DNA from 3 places in the Streptomyces siamensis genome. Region 1 is predicted to be linked to each of the others. Evidence: riboswitches for the same ligand, from Rfam matches in the RefSeq annotation. Region 1 holds a riboswitch; each other region holds the start of a gene.
What was found. Region 1 has a riboswitch for ZMP and ZTP ahead of ABEB03_RS33150 (dihydropteroate synthase). Riboswitches for the same ligand answer to the same signal wherever they lie in the genome.

Region 1 (6,032 bases):
CCGCGAGTTCGCCGAGCAGGACGAGCGCGTCTTGCCCGAGTCGGCACCCGAACAGGGCGGTGCGGGCCGGGCCCGCAACCTCGCGATCGAACGGGCCCGCGGGGACTACGTCGCTTTTCTCGACAGCGACGACATGTGGCTCCCGGAGAAGACCGAGAAGCAGCTCGCCTTCGCTGCGGAAGCCACTGCGCCGTTGACGTTCACCTCGTACTTCAAGATGGACGCCGACTACGACGGCGAGAGCACCGACTGGGTCCCGAACGGGCGGGTGATCCGTGCGCGGGAGCACGTGGACTACCGCGCGATGCTGGTCCAGGACCACATCGGTGCTCTCACCGCCATGTACGACCGCAATGTCCTGGGTACGAGGCTGATGCCAGAGATGCGCAAGCGCCAGGACTACGCCCTCTGGCTGTTGATCATGCGGGACGGCGCTGACGCCCGGGGCCTGGCTGAGCCGCTTGCGGTCTACAGGGCCCATCAGGCGGGATCACTGTCCTCCAACAAGCTGTCGCTCGTGCAGTACAACTGGGCCCTGTACCGCAAGCACGAGCATCTGTCGGTCCCGCGGGCGACCCGGGCACTGGCCGGCGCCGTGTGGCAGTCGCTGCGCAACTCGCGCATCTAGGCCGTTTCTCTTGGATCATGGCGCTGACCCGGATGTGGGTGGAGTCGGTGCGCTGGGTGCCGCGGCCCTATAGCAAGCCGGCCCGCCGGATCCGGGTGAGCGCGAGGCCCGGCAGCCGGTCGACGCGGTCGCCCTCGGCGAGCCGGTCGCGGGAGTCGGACAGGACGCCGTGGTGGAAGCCGGGGTCTTCCAGCTCCAGGCCGAGGGCGCACTTGAAGTCGATGCGGCTGCGCACCGCAACGTCACCGGCTCCCAGCGGTCGAGGCCACCCGCGCCAGCCCCATTTCCATAAATCATGTATATAAAAATGCTATGCTTCGAGCATGAGTCGTCAAGACACCGCTCCTGGCGCGTCCGCCGCCATCGGGGCAGCCCTCTACGGCCTGGCCACCAGGGCCACACGACGCCTGCCCCGGGACATGAGCCTGACGTCCGCCGCCACCCTGGCCACCCTGGACCGGAGCGGCCCGCGACGCATCACCGATCTGGCCGCAGTCGAGGGCGTCACCCAGCCCGCGATGACCGCCCTGGTCCGGGTGATGGAGCAGTCCGGCCTGGTCGAGCGACGGGGCGACGCGTCCGACAAGCGGGTCACGCTGGTGTGCCTGACCGAAGCCGGCACCTCCTATGTCCGGACGCGGCGCCAGGCGGGCGTCCACGCGTTCGAGCGGTTGATCGGCGAGCTCACCGGCGACGAGGTCGAGGCGCTGGTGGCGGCCCTACCGGCGCTGAAGCATCTGGCAGAGCTCGAAAGCCAGGACCGCGAAGGACCGAAGCCGTGACCGGGCAGCCGGGCGGCAGGGTCGCGGGGAAGGCGTTCCCGGTGGCGCGTTCCGAGGCGCGGCTGCTGGTCCCCGCCCTGATGTTCATCGCTCTGGTCGTGGCGGCGGTCGCCAGCCTCGGGACGCCGCTCATCACCAGCGTGGCGACCTCGTTCCACGTCTCGCTCGGCAGCGCGCAGTGGACGCTGACCGTCGCCCTGCTCAGCGGCGCCGTCGCCACGCCGGTCCTGGGCCGGCTCGGAGCCGGCCCGCACCGGCGGGCCACGATCCTCGCCACGCTGGCGGTCGTCGTCGCCGGCAGCGCGCTCACCGTGCTGCCGCTGCCGTTCGCGTGGCTGCTGGCCGGCAGGGCGGCCCAGGGCGTCGGGCTCGGGCTGACGGCGCTGATGATGGGCGTGGCCCGGGACCACCTCCCCGAGGAGCGCAGCGCGGGCGTGATCGCCCTGATCTCGGTGGTCTCGATCATCGGGGCCGGCGTCGGCTACCCGCTGGCCGCACTGCTCGCCGAGCTCGGCGGGGTACGGGCCGCCTACGGCCTCGGCCTGGTCGTCACCGCCGCCGCCCTCCTGACCGCGTGGCGCTCCATGCCCGAAGCCCCCGAAGGCCGCTCCGCCCACGTGGACGTGGCAGGCGCGGTCGTCCTGGCCGCTGCGCTGCTCCTGGTGCTGTTCCTCGCCGGCGAACCGAATCTGTGGAGCCGGCACCTCGCCGTGGCGGCGGGCCTCGCCGTCGTCGCGGTGGTGCTGCTCTGCGTCTGGGCCGTCATCGAGCTGCGCAGCACGACGCCCCTGGTCGATGTGCGGGCGGTGCGGCACCCGGCGGTCGCCGGGGCGAACCTCGCCATGTTCGTCGGCGGGATCGGCATGTACCTCCTGCTCACGCTCATCACCCGGTACGCGCAGACGCCGCACGGCGCCGGCTACGGCTTCGGGCTGACGACCTTCGTCGCCGGGCTGGTCCTCATCCCGTTCTCGGTGCTGGGGTTCGTCGCCGGCAAGCTCACGCCGCGGGTCCGAACGCGGATCGCCGACCCCCTGCTCCTGGCCGGCAGCGCCGTCGTGGTCGGCGGCGGGTTCGCCCTGTTCGCGGCGGCCCGGTCAGACCTGGCCGAACTGTTCGCGGCAATGGGCGTGCTCGGCTTCGGCGTCGGCGGCTTCTCGGCCGCGATGCCCGGCGTCATCCTGGCCGTCACCCCCAAGAGCGAGACGTCGAGCGCCATGAGCTTCAACTACGTCGTCCGTAGCGTCGGGTACTCCCTGGGCAGCGCCATCGGCGGCCTGATCCTCGCCGCGGGCACCGGCCCCGGCCACCTCTTCCCCGACGACAGCGCCTACACCACCGCGGCGCTGGTCGGCATCGGCGCCATGGCGATCACGACGCTGACAAGCCTCGCTCTCGCCCGCCGACGCTCGTCCGAGACCAACCTGTAAGTCGGATGCACTCATCCCCACACTGGAGGTTCCATGCCCAAGGGCTACTGGGTCAGCGTCTACCGCACCATTTCAGACCCTGAGAAGCTGGCCGCTTACAACAAGCTGGCCGCTCCGGCCGTCGCGGCCGGGGGCGGTCGGACCTTCGTCCGTGGCGGTCGGGTCCAGGCGCATGGCGCCGGAATCGCCGAGCGCACCGTCCTGGTCGAGTTCGACAGCTTCGAGCAGGCCGTCGCGGCGTACGAGAGCGCGGCCTACCAGGAGGCGCTGGTCGCCCTCTCCGACGGCGTCGAGCGCGACTTCCGCATCGTCGAAGGCATCGACTGACCGAGGTCCAGTCGGAGCTTCGCCGAAGGCTCTCTGCGGCGCAGCCCGAACCCCACGACGAACGACAAAGCGAAGAGCCCACCGAGAACCATCGCCGCGACCGGGTGGTCGAAGTGCGCGAGGCACGCGACGCCTGCGACATCCAGAAGAGCCGCGTACTTGCGTCGGGCACATCCCGCACCCTCGGCCCTCACCATCGCACCCGGCAGTTCAGGTTCAGCTCGCGCACGGCTTCGCAACCTGAGTCTTCTTCACCGGGACGGGCAAGACGTATCGCCGGCACCGGACCGGGGCGATTGCGCCTCCCCTGCGCAAGGGGCTGTTCCTGAGCCACTACCGGTGAATTCGTGACTCGGTTACAGTTGCGGTCGAGCCGTGACTGGCGTGTCGAGATGGGTGCAACCATCGGGGAGCGGCTTCGTCACATGGACGTGTGCCGCGCGCCTGGGCTTCTTGGGATCGACCCGGGAGGCACCGTCATGGCTCAGCACCTGGATTCCTCGCCCATGGCCATGGGCCGGCCCCTGCTGGTCGGGGTCGTCGACAGGACAGCAGACGCGTTCCCGCATGGCGGCCGGTACCTCGGCGCTGAAGGAGCGTCGGGGCGCGCCCGGCGGCTGCGGTCGGAGGGGGCCGACAGCGTCGAACCGGGTCCTGCGGCGAGCCACCTGGGAGCCCAGGAAGTGGACGCGACCGAGGAAATCAGGCGGCCCGCCGACGTCATGGACCAAGTGGTCGCCGAGAGTGTGCCGGTGTCGGTCGACTCGTTCCTGCCTCAGTTCCAGCGCTTCGCTGCCGCTCGTAGGGGCCCCGCACCTCAACGACATCCACGGCTTACCCGATCCCGGATCGTACGAGGAACTCACGGGCTCCGTTTGTCGGTTGATCGCCGGGCACTCCGTGCAGCGGCGCGCACCAGCCACCGAAGCCATGACCGATGTCACCGAAGTGGGCGGGGGAATCGAGGAGTTCCTCGCCGAGCGTCCGGCCGCGCCGGGAACGGCCGGCATCAGCCGGGAACGGCTGGTCCTCGCCCCACGGCCCTTCGGGCCCTCACCGCAACCAGCCTTCCCGGGATCGGCCCGGCAACTGTGGCGACGGAGTTGTACGCGGCATGGCGCGGAGCGGATTACATCCGTACCCGTGACGTGGGCGCTCTCCGCGATGCGGTCACCGTCTCCTACGCCCGGGAAACCGCCGAAGGAGCAGCATGATGGATCAGCGAGAAGCGATCGTCGCGGTGGTGCGACGAAAAGAGCGAGTGCTCGTCATCCAGAGGGGTCCGTTGGCCAGGCTGTCAGGGTACTGGGCGCCGCTCAGCGGCACACTCGAAGCCGGTGAGACGCAGGCGGAAGCCCTGGTCCGGGAGGTGCACGAGGAAGTCGGCCTGAGGGTCTCGCCCGTGGCCAAGGTCTGGGAGTCACAGACCGAGGACGGCACGTTCCGTCTGCACTGGTGGACGGCGGAGGCCGAGGAAGGCGACGTCGTTCTGCATCCGGGTGAGGTGAGCGACGCCCGCTGGGTCACACCTGAGGAGTTCTCCCGACTTCAGCCCGTCTTCGAAACCGACCGCGTGTTCTTCGACCGCGTACTGCCGCAACTCTGACGACGCGTCGAAGGAGTACAGGGCGCTGCGACACACAACTTACGCCGCTGGCGCCTCTCCGAAACCGCAGGCAGCCAACACGAAGGAGTTCCGGCCGGTGAACGCGTTAGGTCGATACGCCGAGGTCCGAAAGATCCCCGGACTCATGTCCCTGCTCGTGACGGGGGTTGTCGCACGGCTCGGCAGCGGCATGACACCGCTCGCCCTGCTGTTGCTCGTCGAGGGGGCGACCGGCCGGTATGCGTACGCCAGTCTCGCGGTCGGTGTGTATGCCCTGGCCGGGGTATCGATCAGCCCGGTGATCGGGCGGATCGCCGACCGGCTGGGCCCTTCGCCGGTTCTCCTGGGCACCGCCCTTGCCCATGCGATGGCCCTGGCCGGGCTGGTGGTCACTGCCCAGGGCGCCGGCGCGCTGCCTCTGATCTGCACGACGGCCGCCGCCGTCGGCGCGACCTATCCGCCCCTCACCGCGGTCATCCGCGGCGCATGCAACCGGATGACCGGCCCCAGGACCGGCTGGGAACGAATGCGCGGGACCGTGCTGGCCGCGGACACCGCGTTGTACGAGTTCGTCTTCGTCATCGGTCCTCTGCTGGTGGGTGTCTTCGGGGTGATCGCCACCCCGGCCGCGGCGATCATCGCAGCCGCCGGGGTCACGCTGGCCGGGACCACCCTGGTCGCACTCGGCGCCGCGATGCGCGCCCAGCGACCGCATGCCTCTCGCGTCAGGACCAGCGGTCTGGGTCCTCTGCGCGTGCCCGGCTTCACCGTTCTGCTGGGCTGCGTCGGCGCGCTGGGGGCGGGGTTCGGCGCCGTCAGCGTGGCGGTACCCGCCTACGCCACCGAGCACTCCGGCCGCGACTCCGCCGGGCTGGCCGGTCTGCTGCTCGCGGTGTGGGGCCTGGGTTCCGCTGTGGGCGGCCTCTGGTACGGAGCCTGGCCGCCGCGCTCGCCGCTGCACCGGCAACTCGCCTGGCTGCTCGGCTGCGTCGCTCTCAGCCTCGCGGTACTCGCCGTCGTGCCGGACCCGGCGGCGCTGGCCGTCGCACTCGTGCTCGGCGGCGGCGTCATCGCTCCCTGTCTCACGGTCTACATCTCCCTCGTGGGCCGGATCGCGCCGACGGACATGCTCACAGAGGCACACACCTGGATCGCCACCGTCCCCGTCGCAGCCAACTCGGTCGGAGGAGCGGTGGCGGGCACCCTTGTGGACGAGCCGGGTGGCGTGCCCTGGGCTTTCGTCATGGCAGGCACCATCG
Region 2 (6,032 bases), on a different contig from region 1:
CGACCCGCACGTCGTGCGGGCCGTCGCCGAGGCCTGGCGGCGACGCGCCGAACTCCCCTCCGTCTACGGTCGTTTCGACCTGCGCTACGACGGCACGGGCCCCGCCAAGCTGCTGGAGTACAACGCCGACACGCCGACCTCCCTCGTCGAGGCCGCGAGCCCGCAGTGGTTCTGGATGCAGGACCGCTTCCCCGGCGCCGACCAGTGGAACTCCCTGCACGAACGACTCGTCGCCGCCTGGAAGAAGCAGGCGCCCCTCCTGCCGCCGGGCAGCCCGCTGCACTTCGCGCACTCCTCCGCCGACGAACTCGGCGAGGACCTGATGACGGTCGCCTACCTCAAGGAGACCGCCGAGCAGGCGGGCCTCGACACCGACTGGATCTCCATGGAGGAGATCGGCTGGGATCCCCTCTCCGGCCGCTTCGTCGACAACTCGCTCCGCTTCATCCGCAGCTGCTTCAAGCTCTACCCCTGGGAGTGGCTCACCGCCGACCGCTTCGCCGGACACGTCCTGGACACCCTCGACAACGGCGGCGGCACGGGGACCACGCTGTGGATCGAGCCGGCCTGGAAGATGCTCCTGTCCAACAAGGCTCTCCTCGCGATTCTCTGGGAGCTCTACCCGGACCACCCGAACCTGCTCCCCGCCCACCTCGACGGCCCGCGCGAACTGGCCGCCGGCCGGGGCTACGTGGCCAAGCCGCTGCTCGGCCGCGAGGGCGCCGGGGTCACCGTGCACGAACCGGGCGCCGCCCCGGTCGTGCGTACCGACGAGCCCTGCGTCTACCAGGAGCTGGCCCCCCTCCCGTCCTTCGACGGCAACCGCGTCGTGCTGGGCGCCTGGGTCGTCGAGGACGAGTCGGCGGGCCTCGGCATCCGCGAGTCGTCCGGCCTGGTCACGGACGAGTACGCCCGCTTCCTGCCGCACGTGATCCTCTGACGACCCGGCGCGCGCGACCCCCGGCCGCCGCCCGGCGACACGGGGCCGAGCCGGGTCCCGTGACGCGTCGGGCACCCGCGCCCCGAGCCCGGCACCGTGCCTCGCCGGCCCCCGGACCCACCCTGCACCGGGACCCGGCGCATCCCGAGACGGTGCGCCGCGAACCCGGCACCGCGCCTGGTGCCCCCGGACCCGGCACCGTGCCTCGCCGGCTCCCGGACCCGGCGCGCCGCGCCTCGGCGACCCCGGGCCGCCCTGCCCCGGGACCGGGGAGCTGGAGCATCCCGGAGACGACGCGTCCCGGAGACTGCCCGGTCCCGACGGCTCCCGGCCCCGGCCCTAGGCCCCCAGCACCTCGCGAAGTCGGCCGAGCCCCCAGTCGAGGTCCTCCTCGGAGATGACCAGCGGCGGGGCGATCCGGATCGTGACGCCGTGGGTGTCCTTCACCAGGACGCCCCGGTCCACCAGCTTTTCGGAGATCTCCCGGCCCGTGCCGTACGCCGGGGCGATGTCGACGCCCGCCCACAGTCCGCGCCCGCGGACCTGTGTGACATGACCGGAGTCCTTCAACCGGCCCAGCTCCTGGTGCAGATGCGCACCCAGCTCGGCCGCCCGCCGCTGGTACTCGCCCGACCGCAGCATCGCGATCACCTCCAACGCCACCGCGCAGGCCAGCGGATTGCCCCCGAACGTCGAACCGTGCTCCCCGGGCCGGAACACCCCCAGCACGTCGGCGCCCGCCACCACCGCCGACACGGGGACGACCCCGCCCCCGAGCGCCTTGCCCAGCACGTACACGTCCGGCACGACCCCCTCGTGCTCGCACGCGAACGTCTTTCCCGTGCGGCCGAGACCCGACTGGATCTCGTCCGCGACGAACAGCACGTTCCGCTCGCGGGTCAGTTCCCGCACGCCCGGCAGATAGCCCGGGGGCGGCACCAGCACCCCCGCCTCGCCCTGGATCGGCTCCAGCAGCACGGCGACCGTGTTCTCCGTCAGCGCCGCCCGCATCGCGGTCAGGTCCCCGTAGGGCACGATCTCGAAGCCCGGCGTGTACGGCCCGAAGTCCGCCCGCGCCTCCGGGTCCGTGGAGAAACTGATGAGCGTGGTCGTACGGCCGTGGAAGTTGTTCCCCGCGACGACGATCTTCGCCCGCTCCGCGGGCACCCCCTTCACGCGGTACCCCCACTTCCGGGCCGTCTTCACCGCCGTCTCCACCGCCTCCGCGCCGGTGTTCATCGGCAGCACCATCTCCATGCCGCACAGTGCCGCCAGCTCCCGGCAGAAGTCCGCGAACCGGTCGTGGTGGAAGGCCCGCGACGTCAGCGTCACCCGCTCCAGCTGCGCCTTCGCCGCCTCGATCAGTCGCCGATTGCCGTGCCCGAAGTTCAGCGCCGAGTATCCGGCCAGCATGTCGAGATAGCGGCGCCCCTCGACGTCCGTCATCCAGGCCCCGTCCGCCGTCGCCACGACGACCGGCAGCGGGTGGTAGTTGTGCGCGCTGTGCGCGTCGGCCGAGGCGATGAACGCCTTCGTCGTCTCCGTAGCGGTCACGCGATCTCCGTTTCTTGACGAGCGGCACGGGGCGACGCGCGTGCCCGCGCACGGGGCGGCACGTGCCGCCCGGACCGGGCGGCTCGCGCTTCCCGACCACGGGCGGATACGTGCTCCCGGGCGGGGGACGGCATGTCCTCCCGGGCGGGGAGTGGCGCCCGCCGATGGTGGGCCCCGGCCTCCTTCCTACCGTCGCTCGCATGGTGGACCGGGGAACCCGCAGATCCGGCGCGCCCGGTAGGCTGACCGGCGGGGCCGTGACTGGCGCGCTGGGATGGGACCGACCATCGGGGAGCGGCCCCTCGAACTGTGTGCCGTGCGCCTGGGCCGACCCGTGAACGCTGAACACCACGTCCGGAGGCCGTCATGCCAGAGCCCCTTTCCACCGAGTCCACCGCGTTCCGCAGTGCCCTGGACGTGATCCGGGCCGTGGAGCCCCGCGTCGCCGACGCCATCGGCCAGGAGGTCGCCGACCAGCGCGACATGCTCAAGCTGATCGCGTCGGAGAACTACGCCTCCCCTGCCACGCTCCTCGCCATGGGCAACTGGTTCAGCGACAAGTACGCCGAGGGGACCGTCGGCCGTCGCTTCTACGCCGGCTGCCGCAACGTGGACACCGTCGAGGCACTCGCCGCCGAGCACGCCCGCGAACTCTTCGGCGCCGAGCACGCCTACGCCCAGCCGCACTCCGGCATCGACGCCAACCTCGTGGCCTTCTGGGCCGTCCTCGCCGCCCGCGTCGAGGCCCCCGCCCTGGAGCGCGCCGGAGTCCGCAACGTCAACGACCTCACCGAGGCCGACTGGGCCGAACTGCGCCACGCCTTCGGCAACCAGCGCATGCTCGGCATGTCCCTCGACGCCGGCGGCCACCTCACCCACGGCTTCCGCCCGAACATCTCCGGCAAGATGTTCGACCAGCGCTCCTACGGCACCGACCCCGCCACCGGGCTCATCGACTACGAGGCCCTGCGCACCTCCGCCCGCGAGTTCAAGCCGCTCATCATCGTCGCCGGCTACTCCGCCTACCCCCGCCTGGTGAACTTCCGGATCATGCGCGAGATCGCCGACGAGGTCGGCGCCACGCTCATGGTCGACATGGCGCACTTCGCGGGCCTCGTCGCCGGCAAGGTGCTCACCGGAGACTTCGACCCGGTCCCGCACGCCCAGATCGTCACCACCACCACGCACAAGTCGCTGCGCGGCCCGCGCGGCGGCATGGTGCTGTGCGACGAGAGCCTCGCCGAGCAGGTCGACCGCGGCTGCCCGATGGTCCTCGGCGGCCCCCTCCCGCACGTCATGGCGGCCAAGGCCGTCGCGCTCGCCGAGGCCCGCCGCCCCGAGTTCCGCGACTACGCACAGGCCGTCGTCGACAACTCCCGTGCCCTCGCCGAAGGCCTGATGCGCCGCGGCGCCACGCTGGTCACGGGCGGCACCGACAACCACCTCAACCTGATCGACGTCACCTCCTCCTACGGCCTCACCGGCCGTCAGGCCGAGTCCGCCCTGCTCGACTCGGGCATCGTCACCAACCGCAACGCCATCCCCGCCGACCCCAACGGCGCCTGGTACACCTCCGGCATCCGCATCGGCACGCCCGCGCTGACCACCCGTGGTCTGGGCACGGCCGAGATGGACGAGATCGCGGGCCTGATCGACCGCGTCCTGACGTCCGCCGAGCCCGGCACCACGGCCAAGGGCAGCCCGTCCAAGGCCCAGCACGTCCTGGACGCGAAGATCTCCGACGAGATCGCCCACCGCGCCACCGACCTGCTCGCCGGTTTCCCGCTCTACCCGGAGATCGACCTCGGCTGACGCGCCTCGCGCGGGCTACAGATCGATCAGCTCCTGTCGTGGTTCCCGCGGCGGTCCGGCAGCCTCACGCCGGGCCGCCGCGCGGCGTATCAGGACGGAGCCCCCTGTGCCGAGGACCAGCCCCGCCGCCAGCCCTGGCACCGCCCACCTCACGCTGTCCGCCACGTCCGGCTCCGCCACACGCCCCAAAGTGCTTCCCGAGCCGAACAGGGATCCCTCCTCATCCAGTTGGTCGAACACCGCGCGCGGCGCCCGGTGCCAGCGGATGTCGTCGTCCCGGACGTCGGGGGAAGGATCCGTCCGCACCCATGGAGTGCCGTCCGCGGCGACGAACACCTGGTCCTGACGCTCGATGGCGACATCGCCACCCGGTGCCCTGCTGGTCTGCGGCCAGCCCCCCACCCCTGTGAGCCCCCAGATCACGGTGGCCCGCACTTCGGGGAAACGGCCCTCCACCCATGCCTCGGGAACCCGCTCCGTCCCCGTGTACCGCGGGGAGAGCAGCCGCCACAGCCGTACGAAGTCCCGCTCCCCGGAGTGCAGCGAGGTCGCCCGTCCCGTGTCACCGGCGACGACCAGTGCCAGGTCGGGAGTGTCGGCCTTCGCCCGCGCCGAGCCGCGCGCCGCATCGTGTGCCGTATCCCGTGCGGAGGCCCGGGCGCCCGGAGTGCCGAGCGCGACCGACGCCACGACGACCAGCAACAGAAGCCACACCCGCCTCCCACCCGTCCCCGCTCGCCTCTCGCCGGTCCAGAGCCTTGCACCGGCCCTCGCTCGCGTCCCGCCGGTCCGCAGCCTCGTGCCTTCGGTCCCCACCCGCGTCCCGCCGGTCCACCACGCGGTCCCGCCGGTCCACCAAGTGGTCCCGCCGGTCCACGGCCCGCTTCCGTCGAGCTGTGGCCCCGTCGCGCCGAGCCGCGGCGCCATCCCGCCGGTCGACGGTCTTGTACGGCCCAGCCGGCGTTCCGGCCGGGCGAGGCGCCGGCTCCTCGTGCCGGGTCGCCGCCCCCGCCGGGCGGGCCGGGACCCCTCCTGACCGATCCGCAATCTCATCCGTCCCCCTCTTCCCCATGCGTCCCCCTCACCGGTCTGCCCGCCACCCCGCGGCTCCTCACATGTCCCGCAACTCCTGGTGAGGTTCACCCGTGCGAGGCCGCCACAGCCGGGCCAGCAGCGCCCCGGCCGCCGCTCCGGGCAGAGCCCACCACCAGTCGGTGCCGTCGTCGGAGGCGGCCGCGGCCGGCCTCGTCTTCGTCCCCGTGCGGACCTCCTCGGCCGGGGTCGGGGTCGCCGCGCCGGCGGAGTCGTCCGCCGACTCCCACGCGCCCGGGGGGATTCCCTCCGCCCCCTCGGGCGACGGTTTGCCCAGGACGCCGAGCTTCTTGAACAGCGCCCGCACCTGGGCGGGGTGCGCGGCCTTGTGCCAGTAGCCGTTCATGCTCCGGACGTCGGTGGCCGTGTGTATCCAGACCTCCTTGCCGCGCGACGAGTCCGGATAGACGCGGTCGACCCGCCACGGCGACACGTCGTGCGCCAGCCAGGTGACGTTGAGCTGACGCCCGCTCGCCACGCCCAGGCCCGGCGGCTCCTCACGGTCCCCCGCGTCGGGCTCGCCCAGCAGGCGCATCAACTCTCCGTACTCCTCGTCCGAGTGGTACAGCGAGGCGGTCTGCGCGCTCTCCGGCGAGACCACCAGCACGCTCGTCGGTCCACCGGCCGTCGCCGA
Region 3 (6,032 bases), on a different contig from region 1:
TCGCCTTCATCACGGTGCTGGCGGTGGGCGGGGCCCGCGTCGCGACGGGAGCCGTGGACGTCGGCACCCTGGTGGCGTTCCTGCTGTACGTGTTCTATCTGATGTCGCCGATCCAGCAGGTGGTCGGCGCCGTCACCCAGTACCAGACCGGTGCCGCCGCGCTCGCCCGGATCCAGGAGGCGATGCGGCTGCCCGCCGAACCCGTGGCGCTGCCCGCGCCGCTGCCCTCCCCCGGCGCCGAGCCTGCGTCGCTCGCCTTCGACGACGTCCGCTTCCGGTACGCCGACGACCTTCCGTACGTCCATCACGGTGTGACGTTCGCCGTCCCGGCGCGCGGCATGACCGCGTTCGTGGGGCCGTCCGGAGCGGGGAAGACGACCGTGTTCTCGCTGATCGAGCGGTTCTACGACCCCGAGACCGGGGTGATCACCGTGGACGGCCGGGAGCTGGACGGGTGGGACCTGCCGCAGCTGCGGTCCGCCATCGGTTACGTGGAGCAGGACGCCCCGGTGCTCTCGGGCTCGCTGCGCGACAACCTGCTGCTCGGCAATCCGCGGGCCGACGAGGCCGAAATCGTCCGTGTGCTCAAGACGACACGTCTCGACGGGCTGGTCGCCCGGCTGCCCCGCGGGCTGGACACGCTGGTCGGCCATCGCGGCACCAAGCTGTCCGGCGGCGAGCGTCAGCGCGTCGCCATCGCCCGCGCACTGCTGCGCCGTCCGCGGCTGCTGCTCCTCGACGAGGCCACGTCCCAGCTCGACGCCGTCAACGAGGCGGCGCTGCGCGACACGGTCTCCGACGTGGCCCGGACGACGACGGTCCTCGTGGTCGCGCACCGGCTGTCCACCGTCACGATGGCCGACCGCATCGTCGTGATGGACGCGGGTCGCGTCCGCGCCGTGGGAACGCATCGCGAACTGGTGGCCGCGGACCCGCTGTACGCCGAACTCGCCGCCACGCAGTTCCTCGCCACCGCCGGGTGAGGCGGCGGAGCCCGGCACGAGAAAGAGGGCCGGCCGGTGGGCGAAGTGGTCTTCGCCCACCGAACCGGCCCTCCGCGCTCGTACGGGCCGGCCCTCGGTGCTCGTCAGAGGGCAGGCCCTTTGCCGGACTAGCCCTCGACGGCCGGAACGACACCCATGACGGGCGCGGCGAGGTCGGTCACCTGATGCAGCTGGTTCAGGTCGTTCAGCCGGTTGAGGCCCGCGAGCTGGCGGGACGGCAGCGGCATGGCGGCGCGCTGCTCGGCAGGGATGGAGCTCAGGGCGAGGGAGTCGAGTTCGGCGACGGGGTTCAGCTTCCCCGCGTCCGCGGCCTCGGAGCCCGCCGCGCTCGCCATCGGCGCGGCGAGTCCGGTGACTCCGACGGCGAGACCAATGGCGGCGACCATACGTCGTGTTGAGATCATGCCTTCTGCAACGGCGCCGGTCCCCCGCGGACACGGCCGTCACGCTCCGCTCACCCGACAGGCTCATCGGGGCGGCTGCGCTTGCCGAGGACCGTGCGGCGGAGGAGTCTCGGAGATGAGGCCCTTCGCGACCTGCTCCTCGACGGGCCGCGGCCTTCAAGGAGGTCATCATGGGCACCTCGCTAGGCCCCGCCTTCGACACCGAAGCGCTGCGCCGAGCCATTGAAGGACACAGTGCGACGGATCTGCTGTCGCTCTACGCCGACGACGCGGAACTGCGCATCGTCGACCGCAACACCCAGCCCAGCCACCCGATGGTGAAACACGGTCGCGGCGAGATCGCCGAGATGCTCGACGACGTCTACAGCCGGGACATGACCCACAAGCTGGAGCAGTGCGTGGTCCAGGGCGACCACGTCGCCTTCTCCGAGTCCTGCGAGTACGCGGACGGCGTGAAGGTGCTGAGCACGTCGATGATGTCGCTGCGTGACGGCAAGATCGTCGACCAGACGCTGCTCCAGGCATGGGACGAGTAGAAAGGCACTGGCCGAAGGTCCAGATCACGTCGCGTCTGACCTGGACCTTCTCGGCGCGAGTGGGGATGGGCCGGTCGCGCCCGCGCCCCGCTCGGCTGCCGCGACCCGTCTCCGCGGCAGGTCTGCGACTGTCCGCCTCGCTGCTGGGCTCAGCGTTGCGCGCTGCCCGCTCCCGTCCTCCGGCACCGCGTGCCGTTCGAAGGCTGCCCCTCCGACGCCGGTGAGCCCGACCCGTACCCGGCACCACACCTCGTGGTGCGGGTGACGAGGCCCGCCGCCCCCAGCGGGCCGGACCGGCCGCGGGCGGGTCACCCGCAGGAGCTACCCTGGTCGGCGGGCCGTGACTGGCGCTGAGGTGGAGTACCACCGGGGAGCGGCCTGACGAACGGGTCTCAGCCGCGCGCCTGGGCGATCGTCAGCAGCGCTCTGGAGGAGCAGCTCATGTCCCAGGCCCAGCTCATGGACGGCACGGCTCTCGCGCGCCGGATCGTCGAGGACACCGCGAAGCGCGCCGCCGACCTGAAGGACCGTACCGGTGCCGCGCCGTGTCTGGCGACGGTGCTCGTCGGCGAGGACCCCGCCTCGGTCACCTACGTGCGCATGAAGCAGAACCGCTGCCGCAAGGCGGGGATCGAGTCCCGGCACGTCGCCCTGCCGGCCGCCACGACGACCGCCGAACTGGTCGGCACGCTCCGCGCGCTCTCCGAGGACCCCACCGTGCACGGCATCCTGCTCCAGCACCCCGTCGGCCCGCACATCGACGAGCGGGCGGCGTTCGAGGCCATCGACCCGCGCAAGGACGTCGACGGCGTGACGCTGAGCTCGTACTCGGCGATGAGCTTCGGCCTGCCCGGCTTCGTGTCCTGCACACCCGGCGGCATCATGCGGCTCCTCGACGAGTACGACGTCGACCCGGCGGGCAGGCGGGCGGTCGTGGTGGGCCGAAGCGCGATCCTGGGCAAGCCGGTCGGCATGCTCCTCCTCGGACGGGACGCCACGGTGACGTACTGCCACTCGCGTACGAAGGACCTGTCGTCCCTCGTGCGTGAGGCGGACATCGTGGTGGCCGCGGTGGGCCGGCCCCGGCTGATCCGCGGTGAGGACGTCAAGCCGGGTGCCGTCGTGATCGACGCGGGGTACAACCCGGGCAACGTGGGCGACGTCGACTTCGACACGGCCGTCACGCGGGCCGGACTGATCACGCCCGTGCCCGGCGGCGTCGGCCCCATGACCATCGCGGTTCTGCTGGAGCAGACCGTGGCGGCAGCGGAACGCCGGCCGGGCGTCTGAGCGGCACCGTCAGCGCATCCACGCGCGGTAGGAGAGCACGTCCCCGGCCTTGACCCCGAACTCGGGGTCGTCCCGGGTGACGGTCTCTTCCAGGCCGAGGACGGCACCGGTGACCGGGTCGAGCACCAGCATCCGCCGGACGGAGTGCGCCCGGTCGTCGTATACGTACGCCTGTCCCCCGCGGCCCAGCCGGTCGGTGACCGCACCGGCCGGGCGCAGGCCCTGCGCGTCGGCCAGGATCCGGACCAGCGCGGCGTTCTCCCGGGTGCCGAGCGTCCAGTTGTCCAGCAGTCCGGCGACGGCGTCGAGGAGTCCCGGGGTGTCCAGGGGGCCGGTGCGGTCGATCTCGTCCAGGTAGGCGCGCAGCCGTACGGCGTCGTGCGGCGGCCGGGCGACGGGCGGGGCGTCGCTCCAACTCGGCGGATAGGTCCGCCTGCTGAGGACGTGCCCGTCCTCGACGGTGCGGGGCACGGGGTCGGCGTCCGTGACGACCGGCTTTCCCGGGCGGCGCGGGTCGGTGGCCACGACGAGTTCCGTGTGGCTGCCGTCGGCCTTCCAGCGGACGAGGCGTTCCTCGGGCAGGGTGACGGGCGGCCGGGCGCCGGGGCCGGACGTCATGGCGAGGCTCCACGACTGGAGATGGGTGCCCTGGACCAGCCGGAGGGTGTCCCCGGCGGCCGCCGCGCGGCCGGCGATCCGGTCGAGCGGCACGGGGGCGGATCCGGCCTCGACGACCAGCGGGCGCGGTGCGGCCACGGCGGGCGCGGTGGCCGAGCCCGAGAACATGAGGGTGAGGGTGAGGACGACCACGCAGGCCGCCGCCACGGAGCCGAGGCCCCAGGTCCACCGGCGCAGGTGCCGGGGGCGCGGCCGGCGTTCGCCGCCGTGCGGGAGGCGGTCGGGCCTGCGGTCGCCGCCGTGCAGGAGCAGGTCGAGCCGGTGTTCGGCGTGCTGGTCGAGCGGGCGGTCGCCGAAGCGGGGGTCGGCGGACGGGACCGGGTCGGCGCGGCGCAGGAGTTCGAGTTCGTCAGCCATGGCCGGGCTCCTTCAGGATGTCGCGGCGGGGCGTTGCGGTGCCGGTGGCCACGGGGGTGGTCTGCAGACGGTCGATCTCGGCTCTGAGCCGGCGGCGGGCGCGGTGCAGGCGCATCGCGGCGGCGCGGCTGCCGCAGCCGAGGACGACGGCGACCTCGTCGACGGCGAGTTCCTCCCAGGCCGTGAGGCGCAGTACTTCCTGGTCGGCCGGGGAGAGCCGGGCCAGCGCCTCGTGCACCCAGTCGCCCGGTGTGTCGGAGCCGGGCCCGGCCACCACCTGGGTGCCGTGCGCGCTCTCGTCGTTGCCGAGCCGGTCGAGCAGCCTGCGGCGGCGTCCGTATCCGCGTACCGCGTTGGCCAGGCAGCGGCGCGCCACCCCGTACAGCCAGGGAAGAGGAGAGGGCGGCAGGTCGGACCGGCGCCGCCAGGCGACGGTGAAGACCTCCGCCACCACCTCCTCCACATCACTGCCACGGCCGTCCAGTCGCCTAGCCACGTAGCGGCTGACCGCCCAGTAGTGCTCGCGATAGGCAGCGGCGAAGGTCTCGTCGTTGCTCATGATCCGTCTGTGTCCGGCAGGTGGGTGAGCGTCACACCCTTCGGTGTGACGCTCGTCGCGTCGCTCCATTGTGACGGTGCGGCGAGGGCCGGACACAGGCGGGGCATGGAGAGCAACACGGTGACGGCGCCGCCCGCATCCGCAGGCCCGCGCGCACGGCGTCCGGGACGGGCCGCGGTGAAGTGGCTGACGTCCACGGACCACAAGACGATCGGCACGCTGTATCTGGTGACCTCGTTCGCGCTGTTCTGCGTCGGTGGTGTCATGGCGCTGCTGATGCGCGCCGAACTGGCCCGGCCCGGTCTGCAGATCATGTCGAACGAGCAGTTCAACCAGGCGTTCACGATGCACGGCACGATCATGCTGCTGATGTTCGCGACGCCGCTGTTCGCCGGTTTCGCGAACTGGATCATGCCGCTGCAGATCGGCGCGCCCGACGTGGCGTTCCCGCGGCTGAACATGTTCGCGTACTGGCTGTACCTCTTCGGCTCGCTGATCGCGGTGGGTGGTTTTCTCACCCCGCAGGGCGCGGCCGACTTCGGCTGGTTCGCCTACTCGCCGCTGTCGGACGCGGTCCGCTCGCCGGGCGTCGGCGCCGACATGTGGATCATGGGTCTGGCCTTCTCCGGCTTCGGCACCATCCTCGGCGCGGTCAACTTCATCACCACCATCATCTGCATGCGCGCTCCGGGCATGACGATGTTCCGCATGCCGATCTTCGTGTGGAACGTGCTGCTGACCGGTGTGCTGGTGCTGCTGGCCTTCCCCGTCCTCGCGGCGGCCCTGTTCGCGCTGGAGGCGGACCGTGCATTCGGTGCGCACGTCTTCGACGCGGCGAACGGGGGCGCGCTGCTGTGGCAGCACCTCTTCTGGTTCTTCGGGCATCCGGAGGTGTACATCATCGCGCTGCCGTTCTTCGGAATCATCTCCGAGGTCATCCCGGTGTTCTCGCGCAAGCCGATGTTCGGTTACATGGGCCTGATCGGCGCGACCATCGCGATCGCCGGTCTGTCCGTGACGGTGTGGGCCCACCACATGTACGTCACCGGCGGTGTACTGCTCCCGTTCTTCTCCTTCATGACGTTCCTCATCGCCGTTCCGACGGGTGTGAAGTTCTTCAACTGGATCGGAACGATGTGGCAGGGCTCCCTGTCCTTCGAGACTCCGATGCTGTGGGCGACCGGTTTCCTCGTCACGTTCGTCT

Region 2: another riboswitch for ZMP and ZTP. It lies ahead of ABEB03_RS31855 (glycine hydroxymethyltransferase); the one in region 1 lies ahead of ABEB03_RS33150 (dihydropteroate synthase).
Region 3: another riboswitch for ZMP and ZTP. It lies ahead of ABEB03_RS22865 (bifunctional 5,10-methylenetetrahydrofolate dehydrogenase/5,10-methenyltetrahydrofolate cyclohydrolase); the one in region 1 lies ahead of ABEB03_RS33150 (dihydropteroate synthase).

What each region holds. Positions count from the first base shown of each region.
Region 1 is NZ_BAABKB010000031.1:61,494-67,525, reverse strand. Features, by position in the region: gene ABEB03_RS33175 (glycosyltransferase family 2 protein) at 1-628, shown strand, start outside; gene ABEB03_RS33170 (hypothetical protein) at 696-863, opposite strand; gene ABEB03_RS33165 (MarR family winged helix-turn-helix transcriptional regulator) at 1,048-1,410, shown strand; gene ABEB03_RS33160 (MFS transporter) at 1,407-2,840, shown strand; gene ABEB03_RS33155 (DUF1330 domain-containing protein) at 2,874-3,167, shown strand; ZMP/ZTP riboswitch at 3,533-3,624, shown strand; gene ABEB03_RS33150 (dihydropteroate synthase) at 3,593-4,381, shown strand; gene ABEB03_RS33145 (NUDIX domain-containing protein) at 4,378-4,773, shown strand; gene ABEB03_RS33140 (MFS transporter) at 4,871-6,032, shown strand, end outside.
Region 2 is NZ_BAABKB010000030.1:236,648-242,679, forward strand. Features, by position in the region: gene ABEB03_RS31845 (glutathionylspermidine synthase family protein) at 1-940, shown strand, start outside; gene rocD (ornithine--oxo-acid transaminase) at 1,280-2,494, opposite strand; ZMP/ZTP riboswitch at 2,742-2,829, shown strand; gene ABEB03_RS31855 (glycine hydroxymethyltransferase) at 2,861-4,306, shown strand; gene ABEB03_RS31860 (hypothetical protein) at 4,322-5,020, opposite strand; gene ABEB03_RS31865 (hypothetical protein) at 5,418-6,032, opposite strand, start outside.
Region 3 is NZ_BAABKB010000016.1:505,905-511,936, forward strand. Features, by position in the region: gene ABEB03_RS22850 (ABC transporter ATP-binding protein) at 1-983, shown strand, start outside; gene ABEB03_RS22855 (hypothetical protein) at 1,112-1,408, opposite strand; gene ABEB03_RS22860 (nuclear transport factor 2 family protein) at 1,579-1,944, shown strand; ZMP/ZTP riboswitch at 2,275-2,361, shown strand; gene ABEB03_RS22865 (bifunctional 5,10-methylenetetrahydrofolate dehydrogenase/5,10-methenyltetrahydrofolate cyclohydrolase) at 2,386-3,234, shown strand; gene ABEB03_RS22870 (CU044_5270 family protein) at 3,244-4,269, opposite strand; gene ABEB03_RS22875 (RNA polymerase sigma factor) at 4,262-4,828, opposite strand; gene ctaD (aa3-type cytochrome oxidase subunit I) at 4,934-6,032, shown strand, end outside.